One region of the Oceanobacillus iheyensis HTE831 genome, then DNA from elsewhere that is predicted to be linked to it. Evidence: riboswitches for the same ligand, from Rfam matches in the RefSeq annotation. Region 1 holds a riboswitch; the other holds the start of a gene.
What was found. Region 1 has a riboswitch for FMN ahead of OB_RS11980 (ECF transporter S component). Riboswitches for the same ligand answer to the same signal wherever they lie in the genome.
Positions count from the first base shown of each region.

Region 1 (8,757 bases):
AAGCTACTTCAATTGATTCCCAAGCAGAAGTCATTGAATATTTAGAGGCGGAAATTGATAAAGGGAATGCAAAAGATCTCAAATCTTATCATATTGTTAATGGTATTGCGGTAACAGCAACGAAAAAAGTTGCAGAAAAAGTTGCTACATTTGCAGAAGTAGAAAAGATACTTCCAAACGAAACACGGGAGCTGTATACAACTGTAGATAAAGATGCTGAAACACCAAAATCAGATGTAGCAAATGTGGAATGGAACGTAGAAAGAGTTGGTGCTCCAGCTACGTGGAATATGGGATTTGATGGTTCTGGAGTTGTTGTAGCTAGTATTGATACTGGTGCACAATTTGACCACCCTGCTTTAGCAGAAAAATATCGTGGTTATAATCCAGCTACTGGTGAAGTAGATCATACGTATAGCTGGTATGATGCAACAGCTGGTGAAGAAATTCCATATGATGATGATGGACATGGTACCCATGTAACAGGAACGATGGTTGGTAGTGAACCAGATGGTGCGAACCAAATAGGGGTGGCTCCAGGTGCTCAATGGCTCTCTGTTAAGGCGTTTACTGCAGCTGGTGGTACAGATGCGGATCTGTTAGATGCTGCAGAGTGGATTCTTGCTCCTGGTGGAGATGCATCGATGGCACCTGATGTTGTCAATAACTCTTGGGGTGGCGGACCTGGATTAGATGAATGGTATCGCGATGTTGTCATTGCATGGAGAGCAGCAGAGATCTTCCCTGAATTCTCAGCTGGTAATACGACATTATTTAATCCTGGTGGACCGGGATCTATTGCTGTTCCAGCTAACTATCCAGAGTCTTTTGCGACGGGTGCAACGGATATTAATGATGGCTTAGCATCCTTTTCATTACAAGGGCCATCTCCATATGAAGGAGATATTAAGCCTGACATTTCAGCACCTGGTGTAAATATCCGTTCTTCGGTACCTGGTGGCGGATATGAAGGTGGATGGAATGGAACCTCGATGGCAGGTCCAGCAGTTTCTGGTGCAATTGCTTTATTAATACAAGCAGACCCAAGCTTGTCCGTAGATGATATAGAGGAGATTCTTATAAATACTGCACAACCGCTTACGGATGGAAACTTCTCAGAATCGCCAAATATGGGGTATGGGCATGGGCTAGTAAATGCTTATGATGCTGTCTCTTCTGTAGTTTCTGGACTTGGTACACTTGAAGGACAAGTTACAAAAGAAGGAGAAGATAGTGAAGCTCCTACTTACGAGCACGAAGCTCCGGTAGAAACGTACGAAGGAATGGATTTACCATTAACGATTAATGTTTCAGATAATATCAGTGTCTCATCAGTTGAAGTTGAATTTGGGGATGAAACATTAACAGCAGAAAGAGTGTCTGGTGATTACAAATCTGGAGAGTATGCGGTAACTATTCCTGGTGATAGTATTACTGGCGATTCATTCTCTTATCAGTTTGTTATCAATGATTTTGGAGGAAATGAAGTAACGACAGATGAATATTCGTTGACGGTTTTACCTGGTATTGGAGTGGGGTATTTCACTGATTTTGAGTCCAATCCAGCTGGATGGCTTGTAACTGGTGAAAATGCTAGTTGGAACAGAGGAGAACCTACTTCTGGACCTGGAGAAGCTCTTTCAGGAGATAATGTATTTGCAACAAATACAGAAGGTCAATATACTAGCAATGAAAATAGTACGTTAGTAATGCCACCAATAGATTTACCTGATGGTGAATCGTATTTACAGTTCCAACACTGGTTTAATATCGAAAATAACTGGGATTTCGGTCATGTATTTATTTCTACTGATCAAGAAAACTGGACTCAATTATTGCGTATCACAAATGTGTCTGATGGTTGGCAACAAGTAGAGTTGGATTTATCAGAATATAGTGGACAACGAGTTTATATCGGCTTCAATCTTGATACAGATGGAAGTGTAGTAAGAGATGGTTGGTATATTGATGATGTTGGATTATCGGATACTTCTCTTTCCAATACAGTTGGGTTAAAAGAAGTCAAAGGATCCAATGCATTAACAATTGATCAGAAACAATCGAACGTTGCAGTTGAGAAAGATGTAACGAAGAAAGAAAAAGTTGATCCAAATAAAATCACACCTGCTATGCCAATAGTTGAAAAGGATAACAAACAAGAAGCAATTCATCCAACATTATTACCAATTGGTGCAACAGTAAGTATTTTGGAATCAGGCAGATCAGTGAATACAGATCCAGCAAACGGCTCTTATTCAATTATGCATGCTGCTGGTGACTTTACTGCAGTTGCAGAAGCATATGGCTTCCATTCTGAAGAACAATCTGTATCTATTGAAGATGATGCATCTACAACAGCTGATTTTACACTAGAAGAAATCGATCAATATACTGTTACTGGATCTGTAACAGATGAAGATACTGGTGAAGCCGTAGAAGGCGCTACGGTAATTTTAGTAGAAGATGCCAACATTACACCTGTTGAAACGGATGCAGATGGTAACTTCTCGCTTACTGCTTATGAAGGTACGTATACGTTAAAAGTATTAGCTTCAGGTTACCATGCAACAGAAACTGAGGTTGATCTAGATGGTCAAGATGCTGAAGTAAATATCTCATTAGAACCATTCTATACCGTTCCAGGTGGAGAAATTGGTTATGATGATGGAACTGCTGAGAATGCTCGTGCTTATTACGATGCCGGAAACAAATGGGCAGTAAAAATGTCTTTAGAAGAAGGTAAAGATTCTGCAGTTGTTACGGATGGTGTGTTCCAATTCCATGGTACAGACTGGCCAAATCCAGGCGGAACTGAATTTGCAGTTGAGGTATGGGATGCGAGTGGTCCAGATGGTACTCCAGGTGAAAGAATTGCTGGTCCAGTAGACGCAGAAGCAATCCGAAGCCTTGATGAATGGACTGTAGTAGATTTATCTGAACATGCAATCCAAGTAGAAGGAGACTTCTATATGGTATATGTTCAAACGGGAGTAAATCCTAATGTCCCAGGACTTGCAACCGATGAGGATGGTCCTTATGCAGGGAGAAGCTACCAAAGTGTGGCAGGAGCATGGTCTCCATCACCTGAGGCTGAGGGGAACTATATGATTCGAGCTCGAGTAGCTTACGGTGTAGATGACCCGGTTATAACTACTCCTGCAGAAGATTATATTACAAATGAAACAGAATTAACTGTTGAAGGAACAGCTTCGCCTACAACAACTTTACAATTATTGAATAATGGAGAAGAAGTTGGCTCTGTAGAAGTTGGAGATAGTGGAGAGTTCTCTATTCCATTTGATTTAACGGAAGGTGCTAACGAAATTCAAGCTCAATCTATTATGAATGATGTCGTTGTTGGTGAATCGGATAGTGTAACGGTTACGCTAGATACTGAATCACCTGAGCTAACGATTGATAATCCTTCAGATGGGGATAAGACAAATCGTGAAACGGTAACCGTAGAAGGTACAGTAGTAGATGAAAACCTAGACTATGTCGAAGTTAATGGGCAACAAGCATCTGTAGAAGATGGTGCTTATTCTAAACGTATTTTACTTGATGAGGGTGAAAATACAATAGAAGTTGTTGCAGCTGATGTGGCTGGCAATACAACGACTGAATCTGTCACTCTAGAAGTGGATTATACCGCTCCTGAAATTGAAAATGTAACTCCAACAGAGGATGTTCATCTTAATGCAGGGGAAAGTGTTAAAATTGAGTTTGAAGCTGAACCAGGTTTACGTGCAACCTATGTTATTCATATGCCATTAACAAACCTTGGGCTTACGAATGCAACTGAACTTCCAATGATGGAAGTTTCGGAAGGTAAATATGTTGGATACTGGACAGCTACTAGTAATGTAGTTGCAGATGGTGCAGTTATTGAAGTTATTGCAAAAGATAGCTTTGGTAATGAAACAAGAGAACAAGCTGAAGGAAAACTATTTATTAATCTAGAAGAATAGTAATCGCATCGCTTGTTTTACAAAAAAGGAGTCTGTAGGAGAGGAAGCAATTCCTTTCCTGCAGACTTTTTAATTGCTAATAAGCGTCCTTCTGGAATTTTACATAAACTATCTTTTATGAAATTGATTTATATATTGTTTAATCTATTTTTGATATAGTGTAAGCAGAGTATAGTTCAATCATTTTTTTATGGATATACATAAGGGGTAAAGTATGAATATAAACGAAATTATAATGTTAATATTAGCTTTATTTTTATTAGTTGGTGGAATGGATTATGTAGCTGGAAATCGCTTAGGCTTGGGAGAAAAATTTCAAGAAGGAATTACATCTATGGGAACGTTAGCATTAGTAATAGTAGGGATTGTTTCTTTAGCTCCAGTAATTGCTAATGTATTGACTCCAATTGTAACACCTTTATACACATGGATCGGGGCAGACCCATCTACTTTTGCGAATACAATATTGGCATTAGATATGGGAGGACAAGCGCTTGCAGAACAAATGGCTGAAAGCAATGAAGCAGCTTTATTTGCTTGGGTATTTTTAGGTACTATGCTCGGTCCTACGATTTCATTTACCATACCAGTTGCACTTACCATGATCACGAAACAAGATCATTCGTATTTTGCGAAGGGAATTATGATTGGGATTAGTACGATCCCCATTGGTTGTCTTATTGGAGGTTTTTATGCTGGGTTTGACTGGTCGATGATGGTTCGAAATCTTGTAATTCCAATCGTGTTTTCGATTAGTATTTTAATAGGACTACTATTATTTGCTGACAAGATGATTAAACTATTTTTTTGGTTAGGTAAAATAGTAACAACCATTGCATTAATTGGATTAATCGCAATCGGCATTGAAACCATTACTGAAATCACTGTTATCCCGGGATTAGCCCCTTTAGAGGATGGGATTCAAATTGTTGGATTAATCGCTATTGTATTAGCTGGAGCCTTTCCACTTGTAGCAGCAATTACAAAACTTGCATCGAAACATTTAGAAAAGATTGGTCATCGTTTACGAATAAATTCAGCTTCTACGGCAGGCCTAATAGCATCTGTAGCACATGTCATACCAATGTTAGCATTAGTACCGCAAATGAATGAACGTGGAAAGGTTATAAATGTGGCTTTTGCTGTGAGTGGTGCATTTGTATTTGGAGGACATTTAGGTTTTGTTGCAGGTATAGAATCATCCATGGTGACTGCAATGATAATTGGTAAGCTATCCGCAGGTATTTCAGCATTGACGGTAGCATTGTTATTGACTTCATCAGAAAATAGTAATTGACTTGCCAAAAAGTCAATGTAAATGTATAATTATTTCTAACAAATAAATATTCGATTCCAATCTTCGGGGCAGGGTGCAATTCCCGACCGGCGGTAAAGTCCGCGAGCTGCATACATATTGTGGTTGATCTGGTTAAATTCCAGTACCGACAGTTATAGTCTGGATGGGAGAAGATGTCGATCATGTTTGTGTTACACATTTTTTGTGTGCATTTTTGACGATGTATTCAAACCCTAGGGCCTCGCTCTAGGGTTTTATTAATTGTAATACAAACGGTTAATCGTCCTTCATCACAAGATAGGAATCGAATGAACTGATGGAGGAGAAATAATGCAAAAATCAAAAAGAAACAATTTATTAAAATTAATCATCATTGCGTTATTAAGTACAATTTCGTTAGTGCTATTCTTTATTAACTTCCCTTTACCATTTTTACCTACACCATATTTAAAAGTAGACTTTAGTGATGTTCCTGCTTTGATAGCTTCATTGATTTTTTCACCTATAGCTGGAATTGTAGTAGTTGGTTTTAAAAATATATTATACCTGGCAGTTTCTGGGTCTGGGGACCCGATTGGTGTTCTGTCTAATTTTATTGCAGGTGTAATGTTAGTTGTACCAGTTTCTATGATCTATCATCGAATGAAAGGTGTAAAAGGCTTAATCACGGGATTAGTATTTGGAACGATTGTGATGGCAGTTGGAATGAGTATTCTAAATTACTATCTAATTTTACCAGCGTATGGTTGGTTTATGGGATGGGAAATGTCAAATCAAGTGAAGTGGGTATCTGTAATTGCAGGTGTACTACCATTTAATATGATAAAAGGTGTGTTTATTGCGGTATTGTTTATCCCGTTATTTATGAAATTACATGCATGGCTGCAGCAACAACAAACTAGATTTTCTTTAAAATAAAAAAAGCTTCGCTATCAAATTGGTAGCGAAGTTTTTTTAGATGAATCATCTTCCTAAATCCGAATGTTGTGCAGTTTGATTTCTATTGCATGCATAGCGATTATTCATTGTTTTCTTCTTCCTCTGATACTAAAAGACGGGCAGTAGGCAATACTTCTAAACGCTCTTCAGGAATAGGCTCACCTGATTTTTCACTTATCCCATATGTGCCATCTTCAATTTTTTGCAGTGCATCTTCAATTTCCTTTAATTGATTTTCTCTCATTAGGTTAAGACCAGCGTCTCGTTGTTGTTCAAATTGTTCTGTACCCATATCTGCTGGATGATTATCGTAATCCGCAAGTTCGTCAGAGTTTGAATTGATGTTCCGTTTATCTTCTAATTCCTCTTTCATTTGTTGTAATTTCTCTTTAAAATAATTTAGCTTATCTTTACTTAATTTATTTGTCATAGTTCCATCCTTTCAAAGTTATAACAATGCTGTTATAAGTAGTGACAGCCCTAATAACATTCCATACATAGTGTTTGTTTTTGCAGTAGCACCCATCGCCGGCATCATTTCAAGTGATGTTTTCTTCCCTTGGAATTTCTTAATTATTCCATATGCTTTTGGAATACTCAAGAAAGTGATGAAAGACCAAATTGGAAGGAATCCAATTAAGATATACAATAAGGTCATAATGTACGCCAACGCGATTAAAGTTCCAAGTAGCGCAACCGATCTTTCTTTTCCAATCAATACTGCAATCGTTTTTCTGCCACCACGTTTATCCCCTTCACGATCTCGGATATTATTAGCAAAATTTATACAGCCAATAAATATTGTAATTGGGATTGAAATCCAAATCATTTCTGTAGATATCGTTTCAGTTTGGATATAATAAGTAATACCGATGATTACTGATCCCATTAATACTCCTGAAAATAATTCTCCAAATGGAGTATATGAAATTGGAATAGGGCCTCCAGTATATAAATAACCAATTAACATACAAAATAAACCAATAATTGCAATCCACCAACTAGACATCATGCAAATGTATATTCCAAGTAAAACTGATATTCCGTAAAATAAAAATGCTAAATTTCGAATATGTTTTGGTTTTAGCCCATCTCGTACAATTGATCCCCCAATTCCCACAGATTGGTCATTATCTAATCCTCGAACAAAGTCATAATACTCATTAAACATATTAGTTGCTGATTGAATTAATAGAGAAGCTATTAACATCGCTGTAAAAATCCACCAGTTAATGGCACCTTCATTAAATGCAATCATTGTACCTACAAAAACTGGGACAAATGATGCGGTTAAAGTGTGTGGTCGAAGTAGTCGCCACCAAACATGAAATCCTTCACGTTCATTTAATAATTGTTTTATGTTTGATGTATCTTTTGATTGCATTGAGCGTATCCTCCTGATTTTTCTATATCATATTAATTTTATGGAAAGGTTAAGAAGGTGTCAATGTATGTTACTAGCAGGAATTTTATAGAAATAATAGGCTTTTCTTGAGAAACTCGTAAAAAGAGCATAAAATAAGGAAGGATATAATTAATTTACGATATTATGTCGGGGGTTCATAGGAATGATTGAGATAGAAGAGAAACGACTAGCGTCACTTATTGATATAACTATTAGTGAAATGGTATCGGAAGATGAAGCTAAGTTGTTTAGTTACACAAAAAAAATTAACAAGCTAAATATATATACTTTTTTGGAATTAGCAGGAGATAGAGACCTAACAAGAAGTTTCTGGTCCAGTAATTCAAACGACTTAACTATTCTTGGTGCTGGACAGGCTACTACCATACAAGCAAAAGGTGAACGTTTTCAATCAATAGAAAATCAGTGGAATGAATTGTTGAGAAAAGCTGTCATTCATAATCCTTTTGAAAAGCAAGGAACTGGAATTGTAGGACTAGGTGGTTTTGCATTTGACCCTAAAAAAGAATCAACACCTTTGTGGAGTAATTTTCCAGATGGTCAATTAACTATACCTGAAATCATGGTTACGAGGATCGAAAATCAATTTTATTTAACTTTTAATATGTATCTGCGTACAGATGATCATGGTTTTCAATTAATGGAAGAATACCAAGAAATGGAGTCTTATTTATTAGAAGAATCGAGTTTCTTTAAAAAAGATGTAAATATGATCGAAAAGAAAGAAGTAGCTCCCAAACAATGGATGCAGACTATCCAAAAAGCAACTGAGGAAATGAAAACTTCCAGTACGAATAAGATTGTATTAGCAAGAGAGGTTCGTTTACGTTTTGATGAGCGAGCAGATATTCCATCCATTATAAGAAAATTAATAGAAACGCAATCGAATAGTTATATTTTTGCTTATGAGATTGACGGAGATTGTTTTGTAGGGGCGACTCCTGAACGTCTTGTTAAAGTGGAAGGAAATCAATTATTTTCTACTTGTCTGGCAGGTACAGCGCCAAGAGGAAAGACTACAAAAGAAGATCAAAAAATTGCGGAAGAACTGTATAGAGATCCAAAGAATCGAAAAGAACATGACTATGTTGTTCAAATGATTAGAAAAGCCGTTGAAAGGTACTGTA
Region 1 is NC_004193.1:2,377,418-2,386,174, reverse strand. Features, by position in the region: gene OB_RS11990 (S8 family serine peptidase) at 1-3,968, shown strand, start outside; gene eutH (ethanolamine utilization protein EutH) at 4,183-5,265, shown strand; FMN riboswitch at 5,321-5,444, shown strand; gene OB_RS11980 (ECF transporter S component) at 5,596-6,183, shown strand; gene OB_RS11975 (hypothetical protein) at 6,284-6,634, opposite strand; gene OB_RS11970 (1,4-dihydroxy-2-naphthoate polyprenyltransferase) at 6,653-7,588, opposite strand; gene OB_RS11965 (isochorismate synthase) at 7,773-8,757, shown strand, end outside.

Region 2 (8,757 bases), 970 kb from region 1:
CCGAGGCATTACGTGCACAGTCTCATGAATTTATGAACAAATTGCATGTGATTAATGGCATGGTAACGACAAAAAGTTACGATGAATTAGACGATTATATTAAACAAATTGTTAATCAGCGTAATGATGAGCTAAATCATGTTGTCAAAAATGTAAAAGACTCGATATTGGCAGGGTTTCTCCTAGGTAAATTAAGCGATGCGAGAGAAAGAGATGTTAATCTGCAAATTGATGTCGCAGAAGAAATACCTGCATCTGCCGATAATCAAGTTGTCCATAAATTAATTACCATTATTGGAAATCTCACAGATAATGCAATTGATGCAATAAAATCGAAAGAAAACCGTACAATCGATATGTATGTAAGCTATAAGAATGATTGGCTCTATATAGGGATTCAAGATTATGGTATTGGCATAGATGAACATATACAGCAACAGATGTTTCAAAAAGGCTACTCCACCAAAGGAAATAACCGGGGCTATGGTTTATATTTAGTAAGACAGAGTGTAGAGACGTTGGGTGGATCCTTGCGTTTTGAAACACTTGAAGCTGGAACTATTTTTGAAGTCGAAGTTCCTTATCAGATAAGGAGAGATATACAATGATTCGGGTACTAATTGTAGAAGATGATCCAATGGTAGCGGAATTTAATAAAAGATATATACAGCTTATCGATGGATTCGAAGTAACAGCGATCGCAACCAACACAGCGGAAGCGAAGGCAACCATGGAACAGCAAACGGTTGAGTTATTATTGCTTGATGTATATATGCCAGATGAAAATGGATTAGCGCTCCTATCTCATATTCGAAGTGTGGGCATAGAGGTCGATGTAATATTAATAACGGCCGCATCAGACAAAGAACGAATACAGCAAGCCCTGCGATTTGGTGCTGTAGATTATTTGATTAAACCATTTGAATTTGAGCGATTAGAACAATCCCTACTTGCTTATAAAGAAAAACATGAATTATTATTGGATAAAGAGGTAATGACGCAAAAGGAATTGGACAAGTTTATGCATGCGGAAGAAGAAGCTGGTGAACCAGAAAAAATATTGCCAAAAGGTCTGACAGAGTCAACGTTACAAGTGATTGTATCTGAAATCAGACGTCAGCACGGCGTATTTTTCTCCACAGATGAATTAGCAGAGCAAACCAATATTTCTCGTGTTTCTATCCGTAAATATTTAAAGTTTTTAGTAGATATTGATTGGGTCGAAGAGAAGATGACGTATGGAATAGGGCGACCTGTCTATTCGTACCAATACAAAAGAGAAAATGATCATCACTTATACCCGTATATCAGCAGCTAATACATAATTAGCTGCTTTTTTTAATTTCAAAACTCTTTTAATAGTTTCAAAACCGTTCAATTTTTTGTCAACTATTTATAATAAAAAAGAAATCGAATTGAAAGCGATTACGGTGGGGGTAATTATTGTGGTATATAAAAATTTAAAAGATGAAGCAATTGAACTTCATTATAAGCATAAAGGAAAGTTAGAAATCACAGGGAAAATGGAAATCAATACGGAAGACGATTTAAGTCTTGTGTATACACCTGGAGTAGCGGATGTATGTAAACAAATTGCCGATGACCCGAACAAAATCAATACACTTACATCTCGTGGGAATATGGTAGGGATTGTAACAGACGGTACAGCAGTACTTGGTCTGGGAAATATTGGACCAAAAGCAGCAATGCCTGTAATGGAAGGAAAAGCACTATTGTTTAAGAAATTCGCTAATATTGATGGATTTCCTATTTGTTTAGATACGACGGATGTAGATGAAATTGTAAATATTGTAAAAGCAATGGGACCAACGTTTGCAGGGATTAATCTTGAAGATATTGCAGCTCCTCGTTGTTTTGAAATCGAAAAACGTCTGAAAGAGGAATTAGATATTCCCGTATTCCATGATGACCAGCATGGAACTGCAATTGTTGTACTAGCAGCATTAACGAATGCTTTAAAAGTGGTAAACAAACAGAATCGCCCTATTAAAATTGTCATTAATGGTGCTGGTGCAGCAGGAATTGCAATAGCGAAGCTACTCTATCATGCGGGATTAACTAATATTACGTTAGTAAGCTTAGAAGGCGTGGTAGCAAAAGGCGAAGATTGGTTAAATCCAATGCAGGTAGAAATGGCAGAAGTAACAAATAAAGATAATGTTCGTGGCACGTTGAAAGATGCGATTACAGAAGCAGATGTATTTATCGGTGTATCTGGTCCTGGAGCATTAAAGAAAGAACATATTCAAACAATGGCGAAGGATCCAATTATTTTTGCGCTAGCGAATCCAATTCCAGAAATCTACCCAGAAGAGGCATTGGAAGCTGGTGCAGCAGTAGTAGCAACGGGCCGTTCGGATTATCCGAATCAGGTCAATAACTTACTTGCATTTCCAGGGATATTCCGAGGAGCAATTGATGCGGGAGCAAGGGATATTACAACCGAAATGAAGGTAGCTGCAGCTTATGGGATTGCAGATGTATTATCAGATGAAGAGATTTCTAAAGATAAAGTTATCCCAAATGCCTTGGATGAGCGAGCAGGTGAACGTGTTGCACAAGCTGTTATGTCGAGTGCTATCCAACAGAAAAAGGAAACAAGCTCTGTAAGTTAATGTAAGAGGGGGAAGAGCCTTCCTTCTAATTTTGAGGAAGGCTCTTCAAAAATAAAACCGAAAGAGAAAGGTGAACAAAATGAAAGAATCTACAGAAATGAAAACGAATACAACAAAAGATAATACAGTTTCCCTTCCACAGTCCGGAGTGAAAATATTTGGAATGCCGGTTTTATGGTTTCTACTATTTTCAGCAATAACGATTATTGCTATCTATTCTGGTAGTCTTCCAGCAGGTATGATTGGTAGTTTACTTGTTATGATTGTTATCGGTGAACTACTAGGTTTCGTAGGAGATAGAACACCTATTGTACGTACTTTTCTAGGCGGAGGAGCAATTGTGGCGATATTTGGTTCCGCATTTATGGTGTATAGCGGTATATTGCCAGAGTATGTGGTAACGGGTGTTACCGACTTTATGACAACAGGCGGTTTTCTTGATTTTTATATTGCAGCACTTATTACTGGAAGTATTTTAGGAATGAGCTCCAAGCTATTAGTAAAAGTAGGTATCCGTTTCTTTGTTCCCATCGTCGGAGCAATCGTCGGTGCGGTTATTTTAGCATCAATCATTGGTAGCATTGTAGGATTTACGGTCCAAGATGCAATTCTTGTCTTAACATTGCCTATTATGGGTGGAGGCATGGGAGCAGGTGCTGTTCCGATGAGTCAAATTTATTCAGAGCTATTAGGTAATAGTCCAAGTTATTATATTTCCATGTTAGTACCTGCGCTAGCATTAGGAAATGTCTTTGCGATTGTTTTAGCGAGTATACTAAATTTAATCGGGAAAAAATATCCTTCTTTAACAGGGAACGGACAAATTATTGAAGGCGTAACTCAGGATACGAAGGAACAAAAATATGATATTAAATTAATGGGAGCAGGGTTGCTTGCAGCAATTGCCTTCTTTACGATCGGTTCTGTGTTAGGTGATTTCTTACCCATTCATGCGTATGCTATTATGATTATCTTAGTAGCCTTAACTAAAATTGCGAATATCTTACCACAAACCGTTTTAGACGGAGCAAGTCAGTGGTATCAGTTCGTAGCTAGTAACTGGACATTAGCACTTCTATTCGGAATCGGGGTTGCGTATACTGATTTAAATACAGTAATCGAAGCATTAACGCTTCAATATATTCTAACTGTCTTTGCGGTGGTATTAGGAGCAATCCTAGGTGCAGGATTACTCGGTAAACTCGTAGGATTCTATCCAATTGAGGCAGCTATTACAGGTGGATTGTGTATGGCCAACATGGGAGGTACGGGAGATGTAGCAGTATTATCAGCTTCCAAACGTATGGAATTAATGCCATTCGCTCAAATCTCCTCTCGCTTAGGTGGGGCAATTATACTGCTCATTACTGGCTTAATCATACAAATGTTCTTATAGACAGCATTACTAAAAAAGCTTTTATTGTGAGAAAAAATCACAATAAAAGCTTTTTTGTTTAGGAAAGGAAAGAAAGTATCACGAATGAGGGCCCTTATCTTCTTAATTAGTTGAAGCTGTGCCTGCTAAGAAGCATCCGTCTGCAATGGAAATCAAATAACGCAACAGGATATTATATAAAAAATATAATATTTTAAATATTTTATATGTACTATAATTTAGTGTATAATTGCCTATATAAATAATATTTAGGAGGAATTTACATGGGTCTTTTTGATGGTATTATGGGAAATGCATCCGAAGTAGATAACGGGAAGATTGAAGAAGAATTTCAGCAAGTTTTAGCGGAATCAGAAAATATTGAGAGAACGTATAAACTTATTCGCGATTTATTTATCTTTACGAATAAGCGATTAATTCTAGTAGATAAACAAGGTGTAACAGGTAAAAAGATGGAAATTCATTCGATACCTTACAAAAATATCGTTCACTTTAGTATTGAAACAGCGGGAAGTTTTGATTTAGATGCGGAACTAAAAATCTGGATATCTGGTAATTCTGTGCCTTTCCAAAAGCAGTTTAACAAAAGCTTAAATATCTATGAAGTTCAAACTGTATTGGCGAGCTACGTACTTAATTAATTTCATTTGACATTATACATCGAAAGTTCTAAACTTTTATGTAGAATTGAATAGTGTATTCTTCGGGGCAGGGTGTAATTCCCGACCGGCGGTGACAAGTCATCAGAACTTGAAGTCCGTGACCCGCTTTTATGCGGTGGATCTAGTGAGAATCTAGAGCCGACAGTAATAGTCTGGATGGGAGAAGAATAGCTGTATGGATACGTATATCTATTTGATGTGGAGAAAACGATGTTTTTTCTAGCTGTCTTACATTTACGTATTTTTACACATATCGTTTATTAGAGTTAGCTACGCCCCGCAATCTATATATTGCGGGGCTATTTATATGGAGTGAATGTTATTCACTTGTCCTCACTTACTTCTGCAAATACGAATTTAGAAGTTGCTTACTCTCTAGATCACTATAATCCCCTTTTTAAAAGATCACATTCATTTCTGATATTAAATTTCATAAAAGGAGCTGATGATTTGTTTACTGGAGTTGTTCAAACAATTGGGCAAGTAACGAATGTAGAGAAACGACGCGAAACAATTCAACTTGTCATTCATACAACGGAAGCTCAATTGCTGCATTACAACGTTGGCGACAGTATGGCTGTTAATGGTGTGTGTCTGACTGCCACAAAAGTAGGCGAGGATACATTTACGGCTGATGTTATGCCAGAAACATTTCGATCGACCAATCTTCAATATGTGCGTATTGGTTCATCCGTTAATTTGGAAAGGGCGATGCGTGCAACAGATCGGTTTGAAGGACATGTCGTTGCGGGGCACGTGGATTCTACCGTTACCGTGAAACGTACATGGAAGGACCAAAATGCATATTACATGAGTTTTACTTTACCGAAACCATATGCGCAAGAAGTAATTGCAAAAGGTTCGATTACCTTGGATGGTACGAGTTTAACGGTTGTAGAAAAATCCAGTCATGCATTTACGATTAGTTTGATTCCTCATTCACAACAAGCGTCGATTTTATCCCAACGTCGAGTGGGTGATTATGTAAATATGGAGACAGATATGCTTGCTAAATATATTCTTCAAGCAAATAAGCAAACCTTATCACAGTCCTTTTTACAAGAGAATGGATTTTAAGGAGGGTAAATATGAACGAGCTAAGCAAGATAGAGCAAGCGATCGAAGATTTACGAAACGGAAAGTTGATTATTGTTGCGGATGATGCGGACCGAGAAGCAGAAGGAGATCTTGTTGGGCTAAGCGAATTTGTAACGCCTGAAAAAGTTAATTTTATGACGAAATACGGACGAGGATTAATCTGTGTTCCTATCACAGAAGAACGAGCGCTGGAATTAGATTTACATGCAATGGCTACAAACAACACGGATACGTATGGAACTCAATTTACGGTTAGTGTTGATTATTATACCAATTCTACAGGGATATCTACCGCTGATCGTGCAGATACGATACGAGCTTTAGCTGAACCATTATCAAAAGCGGCAGATTTCAAGCGTCCGGGTCATATGTTTCCGCTAATCGCGAAAAATGCAGGTGTATTGGAACGTAGAGGTCACACAGAAGCAGCTGTTGATTTGGCTAGACTATCCAATTCGATTCCTTCGGCATATATTTGTGAAATTTTAAATGATGATGGGACGATGGCAAGATATCCTGCGCTTGAAACACTTGCAAAAGACTGGGATTTGACCTTGATTACAGTAGAAGATCTCGTTCAATATCGAGAAAAAGAAATAGCTATCGAAAATTAATCTTAAAGGAGTTTGATCATATGACAATTTATGAAGGCAACTATAATGGACAGGGCAAGAAGATAGCGATTGTAACAAGTAGATTTAATGAATTTATTACTTCGAAACTATTATCTGGGGCAGAAGATATGCTTATTCGTCACGGCGTAGCTAGGGAAAATATTGATGTGATTTGGGTTCCAGGTGCTTTTGAGATTCCTTATATCACCAAGCGCGCAGTCCATTCTCAAAAATACGACGGAGTAATAACGTTAGGAACAGTGATTCGCGGAGCAACGACACATTATGATTATGTTTGTAATGAAGTCTCTAAGGGAGTAGCTCAAGTAGGGATGAATAGTAACATACCTGTATTGTTTGGTGTGCTAACAACGGAATCGATTGAGCAAGCTGTAGAAAGAGCCGGTACGAAAGCTGGAAATAAAGGTGCGGAAACAGCACTCGGATTACTTGAAATGATATCATTAAACGAACAATTTCATGTAGAGAGTGTTGGAATGAACTAATTTAAACATACTGTCCAGAAGTCTTCATCACGATTCACGAGAAGGCTATGGACAGTTTTTTTAATCCCCAGGGTATGCATCCATAACCTTGATGTCAAAAAATCTATTGTGAAAATGTTGAAAATTTGAAATAATAAATTTTGATTGATAAAAAATAGGTTAGGAGGTTTCATGAAATAATTGAACAGAAAGGGAGGTAATAGAATATGAATCTAACTATAACAGGTGACAGTGCTGCAATCATGAAAGGGTTAAGCGAGTTACAAGCAAGTTATGCTTTTTCGTTAGATGAGCGGGCAGAGATTACCATTACATGTGTGCAGGAAGAAGCAGTCAATGGCTTAGCAATTTCTTATAAACAAGGTAAAGGGACGATTACTTACGCCCAACCTAATCATTTCTTTCGCGCTTTTAGTATGCTACTTCAACACCTACAACAAGAAGATACTCCTCTAGAAACAAACGAAAAAATGCATTTTTCTACTATTGGACCGATGTTCGACCTTTCACGGAATATGACCATGAAATTAACAACACTAAAAGACTTCATCCGAAAGTTAGCTATGATGGGGCATAATAGCGTTATGCTTTATATGGAAGATACCTATGAAGTGAGCGATGAACCTTATTTTGGCTACATGCGCGGACGCTACTCAGAAGCTGAACTACGTGAATTGGATGAATATGCTGCTTTATTTGGGATAGAGCTGATACCTTGTATCCAGACGCTGGCTCATTTAGAGGAATTCTTAAAATGGGATGCAGCTTATAAGTACAAGGATACGAGAGGGGCATTATTACTAGATAGCGAGGATACGTACGATTTACTAGATAGAATGATCCATTCGGTTACAAAACCATTCCGCAGTAAACGTATCCACATAGGTATGGATGAAGCAGAAGAAGTAGGTAGGGGAAGATACTTAAATATTCATGGTTATCAATCCCGATTCGAAATGATGTCGAAGCATTTAACAAACGTATTAGAAATCACTGATAAATATGATTTAGAAGCGATGATGTGGAGTGATATGTTTTTAAAGTTAGCATCAGAAACCGGAGATCAGTACGATAAATCTACGAATCTTCCAGAATATATTATTCAACAATTACCAGAAAATGTTCAATTTATGTATTGGCAGTATAATCAGACGGATTATGATCACTATGACAATATGATAGGGCAATTAAAGCGATTTGGCAGGACGCCAGCATTTGCAGGAGGCATGTGGGTGTGGAATACATTTGCACCAAACTATCATCTTTCTTTAAGCGCGAGTGAACAAGCACTTCAAGCCTGTAAGAATAACGGAATTCGTGATGTGTTTGTGACACTGTGGGGGGATGATGGATATGAAAACAATGTGTACACCTCTCTTTATGGAATACAGTATTACGCAGACCATGCATATAACGAGCAAGTAGATGAAGTAGAAGTCAAACAGAGGGCGACATTTATCACCGGTATAGATGTAGATGCCTTATTATTATTGAATCAGTTGGATCAACCACCTGGTGTAGCGGAAGGAAATCTTCAACAGACGAATCCTTCTAAGTTCCTTTTATGGCAAGATCCATTATTAGGTGTTTTTGATAAACATATAGAAGGGCTGGATTTAGATGAATACTATGAAGACCTTTCTACGAAGATTGAATTGAAACAGAAGGAAGCGTACGAAAATGCTAGGATTCATTATGATGTGCCTAAAAAGTTATGCAATGTATTAGCAAATAAAGCATCTCTCGGAGTGAAATTAAAACGAGCCTATGATAAGAAGCAGTTGTCCGAATTAACGTATTTAGTAGATACAAAGATCGTGCCTTTATTGGATGATGTTCGTGAAC
Region 2 is NC_004193.1:3,344,410-3,353,166, reverse strand. Features, by position in the region: gene OB_RS16410 (sensor histidine kinase) at 1-608, shown strand, start outside; gene OB_RS16405 (response regulator) at 605-1,318, shown strand; gene OB_RS16400 (NAD(P)-dependent malic enzyme) at 1,446-2,636, shown strand; gene OB_RS16395 (2-hydroxycarboxylate transporter family protein) at 2,716-4,032, shown strand; gene OB_RS16390 (PH domain-containing protein) at 4,296-4,673, shown strand; FMN riboswitch at 4,728-4,866, shown strand; gene OB_RS16385 (riboflavin synthase) at 5,145-5,771, shown strand; gene ribB (3,4-dihydroxy-2-butanone-4-phosphate synthase) at 5,783-6,406, shown strand; gene ribE (6,7-dimethyl-8-ribityllumazine synthase) at 6,427-6,912, shown strand; gene OB_RS16370 (beta-N-acetylhexosaminidase) at 7,119-8,757, shown strand, end outside.
Region 2: another riboswitch for FMN. It lies ahead of OB_RS16385 (riboflavin synthase); the one in region 1 lies ahead of OB_RS11980 (ECF transporter S component).